DNA from 3 places in the Clostridiisalibacter paucivorans DSM 22131 genome. Region 3 is predicted to be linked to each of the others. Evidence: riboswitches for the same ligand, from Rfam matches in the RefSeq annotation. Region 3 holds a riboswitch; each other region holds the start of a gene.

Region 1 (5,866 bases), on a different contig from region 3:
GTTGCTCCAGTTATAGCTTGAAGCTCAACTACTATGGAACCATTATCTTTTAAACTTCCCTCAAATCCCCCTGCAATCCTATCTACATAATCTATATGGCCAATTATCTTTTCCATTGGAGGAAGTTCTATAGTTTCATTGGCATTTCCCCCAGTAACAACTGCATCGGCCTTTGAATCTGCATCAGCCAATGACTGGGAACCTCCATCTCTTCCAGCATACTCATCAGTTACTATAACTGTCTTTATACCTTTTTCTTCTATTTTTTTGCAATTCATTATTAAATCTGTATCTGGATTTCCAAATCCCTCTTGAGATATAATAACTCCATCTACTCCTAAATATTCAGCTAATCTAGCTGTCCAATTAGATGATCTCTCCTTATCTGCCAAATATACATTTTCATTTGTTATAATAGCCCCTACAAAGTTCAATTCTTTTCCATGCTTTTTATATAAATCATGGACTATAGGATTATTTAAATGATGATATGTTGTGTTCTTATCACAAGCAGATACACAATTTCCACTAATTATTGCACCATCCATAATCTCAGTAGGTGATATTATAGTTGGCACTATATTTTTCACATCTACTCCATATACATATGTGTCATGTAATAACCCTTGACTTTGGAGCATTAATACATATGCAACTTTGGGAAGCTCAGGATATTTAGATATTGAATCTAAAAGTGACAAAGATTCATAGGTTAATACCTCATCAGCATCCACATCTTTGGCAAACTGTGCTAAATATCTTGATGCTTTCAGCCCTGCCATTCTTACTATTTTTTCATGTTCATGCTGCTTTATTCCTTCTTTAGGTTGACAAACCAATACAACATTATTTAATTTAGAAAAAGGTGTATAGTCTGCACCTGTCCCTGCCATATCTATAATTCCTTCTTGAAATCCTACTATCTTACCAGTAGTTACAACAGCTGCTCCCTTTAAAACATTGGTTCTTCCACTGCCTACAGTATCCACCTTTGATAGTATGCCAGGAAATATCCCCCCTGGGCCATTGACCTTTACCCTAGGTTCAATTACATCTTTAACAGGTGTAATTCTTACACTTTCCCCTGGTCTTGCCAAATGAATTTCTACATTTGCAACATTGTCATCTTCCATAATAAGTTCCTGCAATTCATTTTTATTTACATAAAGCACACCTTCTTTTACCTCGGTACTTTCTGCAAACTGGACATCCTTTATGAAAATATTTCCAATTTCAAGACCCATATTAATTCACCTCCCCTAATTATTTAAAAATTTATATTGATTTTATTGAGCATACTTTTTGATCATACTTTCAATATTTTCAGCTGTAGCATCATCTTTAGTCAATTCATCTATTTTTTCTCCATTATTATAAATAGCTATAGTTGGCAATCCCAATACCTTTTGTTTTATAGCTAATCTTCTAGCAGCTGATGTATCTAATTTGCAAAATTTCAATTTGCTGTCATACTTTTGTGCCAATTCTTCAACATGGGGCATCAATGCCTTACATGGTTCACAACTTTTTCCCCAAAAATCTACCAATACATAACCCTCAGCGTTTAACACTTCTTCCTCAAAAGTCTTTTTATCTACTTCTATCATTTTAAAACCTCCCTTTTTATTTTATTAAATTTTGTAATCTATACTTACTAAATCATACTATTCCTCAAAATTATCTTCTATATATTTTTCAGCTTGGGTTGCAGCTATAGCTCCATCTGCACATGCAGTAACCACTTGTCTTAAAGATTTAACTCTACAATCTCCTACCGCAAAAACTCCATCTATATTTGTATGCATATTTTCATCAGTTATTATATACCCTCTATCATCCATATTTATAACATCTTTAAATAAATCTGTTTGGGGAATATATCCTATAAATACAAATATTCCAAAAGTCCCATCTTCTTCATTTGCTCTAACAACTACATTCTCCCCTGTTTTCTTATTTTTAAGTATCATTTCTTCAACAATACCTTCACCTTTTATTTCCTCTACTATTGTATCCCACATAAAATCAATTTTTTCATTCTTAAATGCCTTCTCTTGAATAGATTTTGCCGCCCTCAATTTATCTCTTCTATGAACTATAGTTACCTTTCTAGCAAATTTTGATATATATATAGCCTCTTCAACTGCAGAATCTCCTCCCCCTATTACATATACATCAAATCCTTCAAAAAATGGTGCATCACATGTGGCACAATATGAGATACCCTTTCCTGCAAACTCTTTTTCTCCAGATATCCCCATAGGACGTGGTTTTGCTCCTGATGATATTATTATAGATTTGCATTTATATTCACCTTTTTGTCCTTTGATTATTTTAATCTTATTATCTAAATTTACTGATATAACAGTATCTATTACTTGCTTTACACCAAAACCCTCAGCTTGCTCTACCATTCTATCTACCAAAGCTGGTCCTGTAGCATCCTTCATTGCCCCTGGATAATTTTCTACATCCTCTGTAGTTACTATCTGTCCACCAGCTCTTTCTTTTTCTATTAATAATGTATCTAATCTAGACCTACCAGCATAAATTCCAGCACTAAGACCACCGGGTCCTCCTCCTATTATTATCAAATCATAAATTTTTTCCATGATATCATCTCCTCTATATTTTTATTTCTTAAAAATCTTTATACCCTCTTCCACTCTTTTTAAAATTTTTCCGATATTATAGTATAGTCAATAAATTTAAAATCCTCTAAAATTTCATCAGAGTAGCACTTTATTTCAGAATTTTTTAAAAATTTAGATGCTACACTAATACTATTTTCTATTACTTTTAAGCCATTTATATCTAGCTTTCCCTTATCTTTTGAAATAATTATAGTCTTATAGGGATTTTCATTGGGTTTTACACTACTAAACAATGGATGAGATATTAATTTATGACCTTGATGAACTCTATCTCTAGCTAAAATTAATATATCCATTATATTTACATCATAGTACAATATTTCTCCATTGACATAATCCATATTCCTTATCAATGGATTATTAGTTATTATAATCATAATTTATCACAACCTAATTTTTTTATGAAAATGATTTCTTTTAACGGTAAATAAAAAAACAGAGAAACAAGCACTAGAATTCCAGTGCCTTATCTCTGTTTTAAACCTGAGAGTTTCTTCTTTAATAAAACCTCAAGAATTGCCCCTTCGGTGCTTTCGCTCTTCAGAGTACTGTCCAAATACGGTCCTTTTGCCTGAGAGTATCATCACAGGTCGGCAATACCTCTGATTTACTCCTTCGGCGCCAAAACTTTGAACTCTCCCGCATTTTTCCTCCAGTTATAATTTATTCAATTTATGTATAATTCTTTAGTACTATTATAATATAGAGTGTGCTATTATACAATAAATCTATAATTGTTTTTTATTAAATTTTTTTATTATTTATATAACAAAAATAACCTACATTAACAAAATTACAACTCTATTAACTCATATTCCCTAGATCCCATTCCTATGCTTTCAGCATATTCTAAAACCGTTCTTCCATTTTCTCCTGAAGGTAATCCTCCAAATTTATCTTCTCCTGCTCCATGATTGCATTTCAAATTACTATTACTATGGCCAATTTGTGCATCTATAAGGTCTAAACTTGCCTGATCTATTGCTACAGGATCATAAGATGCCAAAATTCCTACATCATTAATTATAGGCTCATCACTCCATGGTACACAATCACATAATGGTGTTACATTCATAACAAAATTAAAGTATACTACCTTATTTTTTTTATTCTTTATGGCACCATAGGCAAATTCAGCCATTTTCTCTAAAAATACAACTCTATCTGTCTTCCACTGTACTTTTATAGCCCTTTTAGGACAGACAGTAACACATTCTCCACACCCTATACATATTTCAGGACTTATCTCTGCCTTTCTTTGGTCCAATGTTATTGCATCTACAGGACAGTTTTGGACACAAGCACTACATCCTACACATTTCTGTTGATTAACCTTTGGCTTTGCATCTGAATGTTGCATCTGTTTTCCTGCCGCACTAGCACAGCCCATAGCCAAATTCTTTATAGTCCCTCCAAATCCTGCCAACTCATGACCTTTTACATGGCTCAATACTATCATAGAGTTGGCATTATATATCTCTCCTGCAATCTTAACTTCATCAAAGTGCTTTAAATTTACATTTACACCTATAGAATTTTTACTATATAATCCATCGGCTATAATTATGGGAGCATTTACCACTGGATATGCAAATCCATTTTCTATAGCAGTCTGAATATGGCTTATGCTATTGGTTCTACTTCCAGTATACAATGTATTTGTGTCAGTCAAAAATGGCTGTCCTCCTACTTCCTTAACCTTACCTACTATCTGTCTTACAAATATAGGGTTTAAAAAAGTATTCATCCCTTTTTCTCCAAAATGTAATTTTATAGCAGTCATATCATTGTCTTCTAAAATCTTATATGCTTCTACCTTGTCAAAAAGCCTTTTAATCTTATTGGGAATATTATTCTTTTTACTCCCTGTCTTAAAATCAGTAAAAAATACTTTGCTTGCCATTCTATAATTCCCCCTTTTATATTAAATATTATACTAAAAAAATAGATATAAAATAAGGGAGAAAATCATTAGAATTACATTGCTATTTGCAACTCTATTTTCTCCCGACTCTACAATCTTAAAAATATTAAAATTCTTAAGGCTTATATAGTAGATTAACAATAAGACTATGTTTATTATAATAATCTACTTTAGCGCATCAAGTATGGTTAGTGCTATATTAGACGAATGGTCTGCTATTCGTTCAAGGTTACTTATAATATCTAAAAATATTACCCCTGATGTGGGCTCACATGACATAATATTTAATCTCTCTATATGATTAGATCTATATTTCTTTTCTAACAAATCAATTTCTTCTTCATATCTGATAACATCTCTGGCTATATCTCCATTGGCACTTTTAAATGCCACCATAGATGCCTTAAAGGCATGTTCCACATTTTCGAACATATTTTCTAATTCTTCTATAGCATCTTCAGAAAAATCTGAATTATCATCTATACTGTATTGGGCCAATTCAGCTATATTATCTGCATGGTCTCCTATTCTCTCTAAGTCATTTATAGTATTAAACAAGGTCTTAACTGTTTCATTCTGTCCCTTAGTCAATGGTGCATTAGAGAGCTCAATTAAGTACTTAGTAATATCCTTCTCTAGTCTATTTATATTTTTTTCCCTTTCAAAAACCTGTTTAATTAAATTTTCATCCTTTTTCAAAAATGCATCCCTCGATATTTCAAAGGAAGATTGTACTATCTTTCCCATCCTCAATACTTCTTTAGAGGCTTGACCTACTGCTATTGATGGTGTTTCAATTATCCTTGAATCTAGATATTTTAATCCTTGAGGTTCTGGCTCATCTCCTGGTACAAGTCTCTTTGCAGCCATTACTATAAAACCTGCAAATGGAAATTGTATAGCAACATTAGATATGTTAAAGAATGTATGTGCATTTGCTATCTGCCTCTGAATATCATTAGGACTTAACCGCTGCACAAGGGATTGTATTGGGTACCTCAATATAAACATAAATATAGCAGTTCCTATAAGATTAAATAATAAGTGCATTATAGCTGCCCTTTTGGCAGTTGTACTTGCCCCAATACTAGACAATAAAGCAGTTACACATGTCCCAATATTATCTCCAAACAATATTGGAAGGGCCATATCTATTGTTATAAAACCTTCACTGGCTAATGCCAATAAAAGAGCCATGGAAGCACTACTACTTTGTACTGCAGCAGTAATACCAAATCCTACTAAAATCCCTACAAAAGGATTTTTAAGACTAATCATAATATCCCTA
Region 2 (5,866 bases), on a different contig from region 3:
AGAATAAAATTGATGATGGTTATTATATATATAAAAGACTCTAATATGGGAATAGTTTCTATTGGATATAGGCAACCTAATATATTGATTCCACCATTTTTTCAGATTTTTTCTCACCACATTATTAAATTAGAAACATTTGATAATACAAACAATACTATAAAAGTAAAATCATTAAAAAGAAATAACAAAAATATTTTAAATAAAGAAAATTATGTACATAAAACTGTAGATTTTAGTAAAGGATTATATTTTTCTGGAACTATATCCTCACAAAGTTATACCAAACAAGGATATTCGTATATATATGTTGGTATTTTTAGAAAACAGTGTAATTACAATAATGTTGAGTATGATTTTACATATAATTTAGATCATATAATACAGGAGGGGGTTCTCTTTTTTACTTATAGTGATAAAGAAATTGATTTTAATGATTTATCTATAGTTAGTAATATAAATCCAATGTAATAATTACACCATGGTTTTGTTTTTGAACATGAGTAACCAATAACCATATCTTAATTACTAGCTGTACTATCATCAACAAAAAGGATTTTATATTGTTCCTTTAAATTAAGCTGTTTATTACTATTGGCATCAAATTTACCTATTTTGAATATAGTTTGAAGTATTGTACCAAATGAAATAGCTATAAGTACAGTTCCTATTCCTAAAGGTCCTCCCAGTATATAACCTATAATAAGGACTGATATTTCAATAACAGTTTTTATCAATGATACAGATTTATTCAATTTTTGAACCAAACCTATCATGAGTCCATCTCTAGGACCGGCACCTAGATTGCTACTAAGATAAAAAAATACACCTGCACTAAAGACTATCATCCCCAAGTATATTAGTATTAATTTTGATATTATAACACTGGGAGTAGATAAAATACCACTTTTATTTATAAGGTCTATAAAGAATCCTATAAAATACATATTTAATATAGTGGCTATACCTGGCAGTATTCCTAAAGGAATACTTACGCCTATGACCAATAATCCTGTTAACTGAGATGCCTGTCCAAAGGTAAGTCCTGTTTGAGTTGAAAGTCCTTTATGAAAAATATCCCATGGACTTATACCTAAATCTGCGTGAAGCATCATAGATATACCCAATGCACATAAGAAAAACCCAAAAAATAATCTAGGTAGATTTTTTAACATCTTATTTAGTTCTTGTTTATTCATAAAAAGACTCCCCCTTGTCAAAAAAATACTTCGATTCCCTAAAAGATATTATTATAAATATAATATAATAAAAATAGGAATAAAAACAAGAGTTTTCTAAAAATTAAAACTTATAACTAAAACATACCTGAAATTAAATTGTCTAAATCTATATTTGCAAAGTATTCTTGGGTATTTATAGATGATAAAACTTTTTTTATTTTATCAAAATCATGGTCAACGCCTATTAATTTGTTTTCTATATGAGAAATGTCTTTTTTACCGAAAAAATCACCAAAGAATTTTATGTTTTGAATTTTACCTTTTTTTACATCGATGTGAAATTCCACAGTCCCTCCAGGGAATTTTTTTTCGTTGAAAAAGGAATACTTAGGTGAACTACCATAATTCCAATCCCATGTTTCATATTTTGTTTTTACCAATTGGTCTATATTGTTCAAATCTTTTTCAGTAAATGTATATATCTTTTCGCTACTATATTTATCCGATACATAATCCATAATTTTCTTTTTAAAAGTTTCGAGGGAGATGGGTTTAGATAGATAAGATTCTATATTTGTCACTCTACTGGCCACTGACTTTACTCCCTTACCTTGAAATTTAGTATTTTTAGGTTTCAATGCCCCAGTTAAATCTGCCATATTAGAAGAAAATAATAATGTACCATGATGAAGCACCCTATCTTTATAAATATATTGGGCATTTCCCGATATCTTTTTATAATCTATAGTGATATCGTTTCGACCACTAAATTTGGCATCTATAGATAGAGTTTTCAATACTTCGATAATAGGTGTAGCGAATTTTTTGAAATCATTAAAATCATTGGAACCCTCATTCATTATAAATGTAAAGTTCAAATTACCTAAATCGTGAAAGACAGCTCCTCCACCAGAAAGTCTTCTAACTACTGGAATATTATGCTTTTTTACAAAATCAGTATTGATTTCAGAAATAGTATTTTGATTTTTTCCCACTACAATACAGTTTTTATTTCGCCAAAGCATAAAACAATCTTCGTCAAAGTTTTTAAGCACATATTCTTCGGCCGCAAGATTAAAATATGGATTAGTGTTTTCAGTATCTATAATAATCATTTAAATATCCCCCTTAGGATTCTATTTAATAATATTGTAAATTAATATAGTATAATATACAACCTAAAAAATATAAGTATATATTATGTGTTTAATGTTATATCTTCGTTAATATATAAATAATTATTGAAAATGAAATTATAATATATTATACTTTATTTTAAATAGTATATATTTTAAAAAAAATCAAATAATGTTCAGATGAAGGTTACGAGAGATATCTTGTAGTGAGATAGCCGAAGAAGCAATATGGGTATATGCCAACACACCATAGAAACTTTCAGGCAAACAGATCGTTTCCTGATGAACCTCTGAAAAGTCCGTAAATCGGCACCGAAGGAGCAATACACTTTTTGGTATTGTAGAAACTCTCAGGTAAAGAAACAGGGGAATATGAAGGCAGCCAGTATAGTCATGCCATCATATTCCCTTTTTGATTATAAATTTAAATTATGAGGAGGGTGGTTATGGATAATTTGAAAAAGACAGCTTTATTTGAAGTCTATGATGACTTTGGAGCAAAAGTTGTGGATTATTCAGGTTGGGCATTACCAGTAGAATTTGAGGGTATAATACCTGAACATGAATCAGTAAGAAAAGATGCAGGTATATTTGATGTTTCTCATATGGGAGAAATAGAGGTGAAGGGAGAAAAGTCAGAGGATTTTATTCAGTATATAGCAACCAATGATATATCTAAACTTAAGGATAATCAAGTAATGTATAGTTTTATGTGTTATCCCGATGGAGGTATTGTAGATGATTTACTGATTTATAAATTTAGTAGTAAACATTTTTTGTTAGTGGTCAATGCTAGCAATACAGAGAAGGATTATCAGTGGTTGGTGGAAAACAATATTTATGATGTAGATATTGACAATACATCATCTCAATATGCTCAATTTGCGGTTCAAGGGCCAAAGGCTCAAAAGATACTTCAAAGGATGACTGATTATGATTTAAGTAGTATAAAATTCTTTTTTAGTAAAAAAGATATATATATAGATGGAGTAAATGTGCTAATATCTAGGACTGGATATACAGGTGAAGATGGATTTGAGATATATCTTTCTCCAAACGATGCTCCAAAGTTATGGAAAAGTATTTTATCCCAAGGTAAAGTAGATGGAATTAAACCTATAGGATTAGGGGCTAGAGATACGTTGAGATTTGAAGCATCTTTACCTCTATATGGAAATGAGATATCTAAAGAGATAACGCCTTTAGAGGCAGGGTTTGGATTCTTTGTGAAATTAGGTAAAGAAAATTTTATAGGTAAAGATAAATTAGTTAAAGAAAAGGCAGAGGGAAGCAACAGGAAACTTATTGGATTTGAAATGTTAGATAGGGGTATTCCTAGACATGGATATCCAGTAATTTATAAAGATGAAGAGATTGGAGTAGTGACAACAGGATATTATTCACCAACTTTAAAGAAAAATATAGGTTTAGCGTTAATTAAGAGCAATACTGTAAATATGGATGGTGAAATCCAGATAGCTATAAGAAAGAAAACAAAAAGGGCTAAAGTTATAAGTAAAAAATTCTATACAAAGAATTATAAAAAATAAGGGAGGAAATTAAATATGAAAACTTTAAAGGATTTATATTATTCAAAAGATCATGAATGGGTTAAAGTAGAAGGGGATAAGGCATATATAGGAATTACAGATTTTGCACAAAATGCATTGGGGGATATTGTTTATGTTGAATTGCCTGAGGTTGAAGATGAATTTGAATTGGGAGATGCCTTTGGAGTAGTAGAATCAGTAAAGGCTGCGTCAGATATAAATATGCCCATAGATGGTAAAATAATTGAGGTTAATGATGATCTAGAGGATGAGCCAGAGTTGGTAAATACAGAACCCTATGAAAACTGGATTGTATCTATTGAGATATTGGATGATACTCAAATAGATGAATTGTTGAGTGCAGAGGAATATGAAAAATTCTGTGAAGAGGAGGCGTAATATGTTTCCTTATATACCCAATGGAAGAGAAGATATAAAAGAGATGTTATCTCAATTAGGATTAACATCTTTAGACGAGCTTTTTAGTGATATACCCGATAATGTAAGATTGAATAAAAAATTAGATATAGATGGTCCATTATCTGAAATGGAACTTTCTACATTGATGGAGGAATTGAGTAAGAAAAACAAAACTATAAAGGATTTGACTTGCTTTTTAGGGGCAGGAGCATATGATCATTATATTCCATCAGTAGTAAATCATGTGATATCTAGATCAGAGTTTTACACTTCCTATACCCCATATCAAGCGGAAATAAGTCAAGGGACACTGCAGACTATATTTGAATATCAAACTCTTATTTGTAATTTGACAGATATGGATGTGGCAAATGCATCCATATATGATGGGGCTACAGCATTGGCTGAATCGATGATGATGGCTGTGGGTAAGACTAGAAGAAAGGATGTAATTGTATCTAAGACTGTACACCCTGAATACAGAAGGGTGTTAAAGACATATGCTAGATTTCAAGGTATAAATATAGTAGAAGTAGATATGGTAGATGGAGAGACAGATAGAGAAATACTTGAGTCTAAAATGTCTAAGGATATAGCAGCAGTTATAGTACAATACCCTAACTTTTTTGGTGTAATTGAAGAGATTAAAGAGATCGAAAAAATAGCCCATAGCGATAAAAAGACCTTATTTATTATGACAGTAGACCCTATTGCATTGGGACTATTGGAATCTCCAGGTAATTTAGGTGCTGATATAGTAGTGGGAGAGGGACAGTCATTAGGAAATCCATTAAACTTTGGGGGACCTTATTTAGGATTTATGGCTGTTAAAAAGGCACTTATGAGAAAGATGCCTGGTAGAATAGTTGGTCAGACAGAAGATGTCGATGGAAAAAGGTCCTTTGTACTTACGTTACAGGCTAGAGAACAGCATATAAGAAGGGAAAAGGCCACATCTAATATATGCTCTAATCAAGCATTAAATGCATTGGCGGCAGCTGTATATATGACAGTTTTAGGCAAAGAAGGTATTAGGGAAGTGGCAGAGATGTCATTTCAAAAGGCCCATTATGCCCATGAACTCATAACAAGGAGTGGTAAGTATAGGGATGCATTTAATAAGCCATTTTTTAAAGAGTTTAGCATAGCAGCAAATGTGGATGCAGAAACTATCAATGAAAAATTATATCAAAAAGATATATTAGGTGGATATCTATTGGAGAAGGATTATCCTCAACAGAAAGATACAATTTTATACTGTGTTACAGAAAAGAGAACTAAGAAGGAGATAGATACATTAGTTGAGGTTTTGGAGGGGATAAAATGAAAGAATATAATAACCTAATATTTGAATTATCTAAAAAGGGCAGGAGGGCATATTCATTACCTGAAAATGATGTGGAGAATAAAGATATAAAAGATTTTATTCCCAATGACTATATAAGGAAGTCACCAGCGGAATTGCCGGAGGTAAGTGAAGTCGATGTAATAAGGCATTTTACTCTATTATCTAATAAAAATTTTGGAGTGGATACAGGATTTTATCCATTGGGGTCATGTACGATGAAATATAATCCCA
Region 3 (5,866 bases):
TCTCTATAACTCCAGCAGCCATTTAATATGAATATATTTAATATGCAAAATATGCAAAGTATCATCACCTTCTTATTTATCATAGCCTTTCCCCCCATTATTTTGCCTTTTGAAATTCCTATCTGCTATAAGCTTTGGTCTATATTCCATATACCATCTGGGCATTCTTATGGCTGTATCCTTCAATTCACTAATCTTTAACGTACTTATATATGACATATAAGGTATCCCAAAGGAATAAATACTGCATAGATGAATTAATAATCCTGCAACTCCAAAAATGAAACCATATAAACCTAAAAATGATGATAACAATAAAAATATTACCCTTAATAAAACCACAGCTCCTTTAATCTTTGGAATCATAAGCCCCGTTATCCCTGCAAACGCTACAATTATTACCATAGGTGCACTGACAAATCTAGCCTCTACAGCTGCTTGCCCTAATACCAATGCCCCAACTATACTAAGGGCCTGACCTATAAATGTGGGCATACGAATCCCTGTTTCCCTTAATGCTTCAAATACAAGTAATAAAGCAAACACCTCCAGTATTGTAGGAAATGGTATCCCTTGTCTCGAAGCAGAAACAGTCAATATCAAAGAGGTAGGTATCATCTCTTGATGAAAAGTTATTAATGACGTGTATATAGCTGGCACACTAATTGTAAGAATAAATGATAATATCCTTAACAACCTGTTAATTGATGAAAAATAGAAATTGGTATAATAATCATCTTGAGATTGAAAATATTCTAAAAAAATATATGGCAATGTCAACGCTACTGGAGTACCATCCAACAATAATGCAATACGCCCTTCCAATATTTTACCTGCAACAACATCGGGTCGTTCAGTATCTCCTATAGTTCTAAATGGAGAGAAAGGTGCATCTTTTATCAATTCTTCAATATATCCTGAATCCAATAAGCCATCTATTTCGAGCTTATCAAGTCTTTTATTTAATTCCTTTAATATTTTTTCATTAACTATTCCCTCAATATAACATATACAACATTCAGTTTTTGTTCTTAATCCAAGGGTTCTAAACCTAAACTTCAAATCAGGTGTCTTTATTCTTCTTCTTATCATAGTTAAATTTTTGATTATAGATTCTGTAAAACCTTCCCTTGGTCCCCTCAAAGACTTTTCTACTTCAGACTCTTGTATATCTCTACTTTCCCATCCCATAGTTTCTATTATTAATGCCTCTTGTACACCTTCATATAAAAGTACTGTATTTCCACTAATTATTGAATTAACCACTTTATCTATGTATTTAGTCTTTTTTATGTTGTCTGAAGTGATTACATGATTTTCCATGCTTTCTATTGTATTTTTTTCTTTTCCTAATATTGAATTTCTTAAAATAGGCCTTATTATACTTTCATGTATCATATCCTTATCTACCATCCCTTTAATAAATACGATACAATATTTTAATTTTTTGTCAGTCTTGTTTCCAAAATGTCTAAAGATTATGGTATCATCATGATTAAATATATCTTTAAGTATTTGTATATTCATTTCAATAGATTTAAACAAAGAATATTTGTCTAAATTGTATTTGTCAAACTCTGTTTTCTTTCGATTAAACATTATATCCACCCTTTATAAATATTCATTTTATATAAGTATTTGTATAATCTACATAAACCATGCATTTTTTTAATTTCAAAAGACATAAAAAAGTTAGTAGTTAATAGTTAATGATGAAATCCATAGGATTTCCACCATCAACTAATAGCTACTAACTACGAACTACTAACTGTATTTATACCTTCGTCATTAAGCTTATATTGTATTTCCAGCAACAAATGCTGTAGAAAATGCTGCTTGAATATTATATCCTCCAGTATCTCCATCTATATCTATAACTTCTCCTACAAAATATAATCCATCTACTATTTTGGACTCCATAGTCTTGGTATTTATTTCCCTAATTGAAACTCCTCCTTTTGTAACCATTGCCATATTAAATTCTCCTAATCTCTCCACAGTCATAGGATATTCTGTAAGCATCATCACTAATCTATTTCTGAGCTTTTTATTCAAATTGGCGCAGGTTATTTTTTCATCTATACCAATAATTTTAAGAATCTCATCTATGAACCTTTTAGGTATAGAATAGTTTTTCAGTAAAGTCTTTATAAGAAGTTTACCATTAGATTGAATATCTTTTATAAATTCCTTTCTAAATCCTTCTATGTTTTTTTGACCAATAAAATTTATCTTTATTACATCATTGGGATTTACATATCTAGAAAAATTTAATATCCCTGGTCCTGATATATGCTTATGGGTTAGCAATATATCTCCCATTGTTTCCTTAATCTTTTTATTATTTCGCCACAAATATATAGGTATATCTTCAAAGGATATCCCTGACAAATCTCCAAAGGGATAATCTTTAATATATAAAGGCGTCAATGCCGGCAGAGGTTCCTCTATCCTATGTCCAAGTTTAGATGCAAGTGTATATCCATCTCCTGTAGAACCAGTATAAGAATATGAATTACCCCCAGTAGCAATTACTAAATTGGAAGATTTATATTTTTTCCCCTTGCTTTTTACATTAAATATTTTGTCTTCTTCATTATATGATATATCTGTTACACAAAAATTATAATTAATTTCTACACCCCTTTTATTGCACTCTTTAATCAAGATATCCAAAACATCCGATGCTTTAAGGGTATTGGGAAATACTTTTCCCTCATCATTAGATATAAATTCAAGTTTTCTTTTTCTAAAAAAATCTAATAAATCATTATTATTAAATCTATACAATGCATTTTTTAAAAATCTTCCATGTTCACCATAATGTTTTACAAAATCTTCTACGTTCCCCTCATGGGTTATATTACACTGTCCTGCCCCTGAAAGCAAAAGCTTCTTTCCTGCAACATTATTCTTTTCTAACACAATAACTCTGTTACTATCATCACAATTTATCGCTGTAAAAAGTCCTGCTGGTCCTGATCCAATAATTATCACATCATAATATTTCACAATATTCCTCCCTATTTGACCTTTGCAAAATTTTTTACATTCATTATAACACTTTTTTAAAACTATAGCCTAGAAAAATATGACTTTGTCTCAGCCAAAATCACTGACTTTAGTCCTATAAGTCCTATAAGATTAGGTATAGCCATGAGCCCATTTACTATATCAGCTATAGTCCATATAAGATTGAGCTTAAGAAATGGTCCCAATCCTATGAGAACAATAAAAATTAATTTGTAAAATTTTATTCCCTTGACTCCCACTAAGTATTCAGTACATCTTTCTCCATAATAGTTCCATCCTATAATCGTGGTAAAGGCAAAGAATATTAATCCTATAGTAATTATATACTCCCCTATTTGTGGGTTAAAAAATCCACTTCTAAATGCTTGATTAGTCATGGAAGCCCCTGCATATTCAGAGTTCCACATTCCTGTTAATACTAAAGTTAATCCTGTCATTGTGCATATTACTATAGTGTCAAAAAATGTTCCTGTCATAGATATAAGCCCTTGTCTTACACATGAATTAGTCTTAGCAGCAGCCGCTGCTATAGGAGCCGAGCCCAGTCCTGATTCATTGGAAAAAACACCTCTAGATATCCCTGCTTGAACAGCTTTCATTGCTGCTGCACCTGCAAAACCACCTACTGCTGATGTTTTAGTAAATGCACCCCTGATTATTAATGAAATTGTACTAGGTATAAGTTCAATATTAGACAGTAAGATTGACAATACTCCAAATACATAGAGAACAGCCATAAAAGGCACTATAAGCTGGGCAACTTTAGATATACTCTTTATTCCTCCTAATGTTACCAATGCTACTAATAAAACCAATATACTACCTGTCAACCATTTTGGAATACTAAATGCTATTTCCATAGAACTTGTAATTGCCTCTACTTGTGGAAATGTTCCTATACCAAAGAAAGCCACACCAATTCCAAACAAAGCAAATGCCTTAGCTAAAAAGCTATTATTTAATCCCCTTTCAATATAATACATTGGGCCACCAGACATCTGACCATTTTCATCTACAACTCGATATTTAACTGCCAATAAACCCTCTGCATATTTTGTAGCCATGCCAAAAAATGCTGCTACTATCATCCAAAATAATGCTCCAGGTCCTCCTAATTTCACCGCTGTAGCAACCCCAACTATATTTCCTGTACCTATAGTTGAGGAGAGAGCAGTACATAGAGATGCAAAGCTAGATATATCTCCCTGATTATCCTCATCATTCTTTTGAAAAATATACTTTAATGCCCTTGGTAAATGTATAACCTGTATAAAGCCTAATTTAAAACTTAAATAAATCCCTGTTCCAACTAATAAAATCAATAATGGTGGTCCCCATACAATAGAATCAATTTTTTCAAATACCCTTACTAATGTTGTCATTTTTGCCTCCTAATTTTGATTTTAGTAGGAATTTCATACAGTTCATTTGAAAATTACTTAAACTCTCAAAAATACAAAAAGAGGTCATATTTATAATGACCTCTAGATAGAATTTCTATTCTGTATTTGAAATTCCCCTGTCCTTTTTACCTGAAAGTTTCATTGGCCATAGCCAACTTGCTCCTTCGGTGCTCTAATAGAGTCTCTCCAGAGGTTCGTCCAATAACGGTCCTATCCAAGAATGGATACCTGAAAGATTCACTTCTTCGGTGGATTCACTATCCTCTCCCGCTATTTTCATCCGAATCTTATTAAATTTTAAATAACCATAAAAAGATTTTATAAAATGTAATCCCTAAAGTCAATATAATCATATTTATTCAGAATATTTTATACTTTACGCGAATAGAAAAAGACCAAAATAAAATAGCCTTTGGTCTTTTTCACTACTACTTACTCATAGATTTTTGTAATTGGTCTTCCTTTACAGACTTACCAAAGAAGTTCACAACTGCAAATATCATAACTAAATCTATTAATAATACTATATAAACTGGTACTCCCAGTCCAACTGGTATATATCCAAATACTATTGATATAGTAGCAACAGTTATGGCATAAAACAACTGAGTCTTAATATGATCTATATGGTCACAGGCAGCTCCCATAGATGACAATATAGTTGTATCTGAAATGGGTGAACAGTGATCTCCAAATATTGCACCAGTTAAAACTGCCCCTGCATTCATAATAATATAACTTTGCTCTGGCACTATGGCAAAGGCTAAAGGTATAGTAATAGGCATTAATATTCCCATGGTTCCATAGGATGTACCTGTAGCGAAGGATATTATAGATCCCAAGACAAATATAATCGATGGAAGCAAAAATGCTGGTATCGTATCTGACAATATAGATACCATAAATTTAGCAGTACCCAATTCTTTAATTACTCCAGATATTGACCATGCCAATAATAATATTACACCTGTAATCACTAAAGATTTCATACCATTTATCCAAGTATCGATTCCATCTCCTATAGAAAATAATTTTTGTTTAACTCCCATTATTAATGCCACTATACTGGCCAATAGTGCTGCCTGAAATAATACTACACTAGCATCAGATGCACCAAATGTTTCCCTTATTGCCTCAATAGATAGTGGTGCATTATTAATTATTTCCATCATCTCAGGGTTGTCTGATAACGCAGTATATCCATTATAATAAAATCCTAAGAATGCTGATATTATCAGTATTCCTATGGGAATAATTGCATTCCAAACACTAAGCTTAATCCCTTCTATAGGTTCTATCCCTGTTGTTTCCTTAGAAACCATAGGATTAGAACCCTCCCTAAGAACTTCTCCAGTAGTCCTCGCTCTTTTTTCTACCTTGTACATAGGCCCAAACTCTTTTAATAATACTGCTGTAGTAACTATAAATAC

Evidence for each region. Region 3 has a riboswitch for glycine ahead of Q326_RS0106860 (alanine/glycine:cation symporter family protein). Riboswitches for the same ligand answer to the same signal wherever they lie in the genome.
Region 1: it holds a riboswitch for glycine, as region 3 does, so the genes downstream of both, Q326_RS0107440 (GrdX family protein) here and Q326_RS0106860 (alanine/glycine:cation symporter family protein) in region 3, are expected to answer to the same signal.
Region 2: it holds a riboswitch for glycine, as region 3 does, so the genes downstream of both, gcvT (glycine cleavage system aminomethyltransferase GcvT) here and Q326_RS0106860 (alanine/glycine:cation symporter family protein) in region 3, are expected to answer to the same signal.

Annotation. Positions count from the first base shown of each region.
Region 1 covers NZ_JHVL01000018.1:32,425-38,290, reverse strand. Annotated here, with positions in the region: gene Q326_RS0107455 (glycine/sarcosine/betaine reductase component B subunit) at 1-1,244, opposite strand, end outside; gene trxA (thioredoxin TrxA) at 1,287-1,607, opposite strand; gene trxB (thioredoxin-disulfide reductase) at 1,665-2,612, opposite strand; gene Q326_RS0107440 (GrdX family protein) at 2,672-3,031, opposite strand; glycine riboswitch at 3,204-3,306, opposite strand; gene Q326_RS0107435 (DUF362 domain-containing protein) at 3,448-4,557, opposite strand; gene Q326_RS0107430 (Na/Pi cotransporter family protein) at 4,744-5,866, opposite strand, start outside.
Region 2 covers NZ_JHVL01000010.1:4,169-10,034, reverse strand. Annotated here, with positions in the region: gene Q326_RS0105830 (hypothetical protein) at 13-471, shown strand; gene Q326_RS16835 (YczE/YyaS/YitT family protein) at 522-1,199, opposite strand; gene lplA (lipoate--protein ligase) at 1,316-2,296, opposite strand; glycine riboswitch at 2,598-2,693, shown strand; gene gcvT (glycine cleavage system aminomethyltransferase GcvT) at 2,764-3,867, shown strand; gene gcvH (glycine cleavage system protein GcvH) at 3,883-4,266, shown strand; gene gcvPA (aminomethyl-transferring glycine dehydrogenase subunit GcvPA) at 4,268-5,614, shown strand; gene gcvPB (aminomethyl-transferring glycine dehydrogenase subunit GcvPB) at 5,611-5,866, shown strand, end outside.
Region 3 covers NZ_JHVL01000014.1:48,892-54,757, reverse strand. Annotated here, with positions in the region: gene Q326_RS0106875 (Ger(x)C family spore germination protein) at 1-83, opposite strand, end outside; gene Q326_RS0106870 (spore germination protein) at 73-1,599, opposite strand; gene Q326_RS0106865 (BaiN/RdsA family NAD(P)/FAD-dependent oxidoreductase) at 1,795-3,012, opposite strand; gene Q326_RS0106860 (alanine/glycine:cation symporter family protein) at 3,075-4,415, opposite strand; glycine riboswitch at 4,550-4,629, opposite strand; glycine riboswitch at 4,632-4,716, opposite strand; gene Q326_RS0106855 (Na+/H+ antiporter NhaC family protein) at 4,865-5,866, opposite strand, start outside.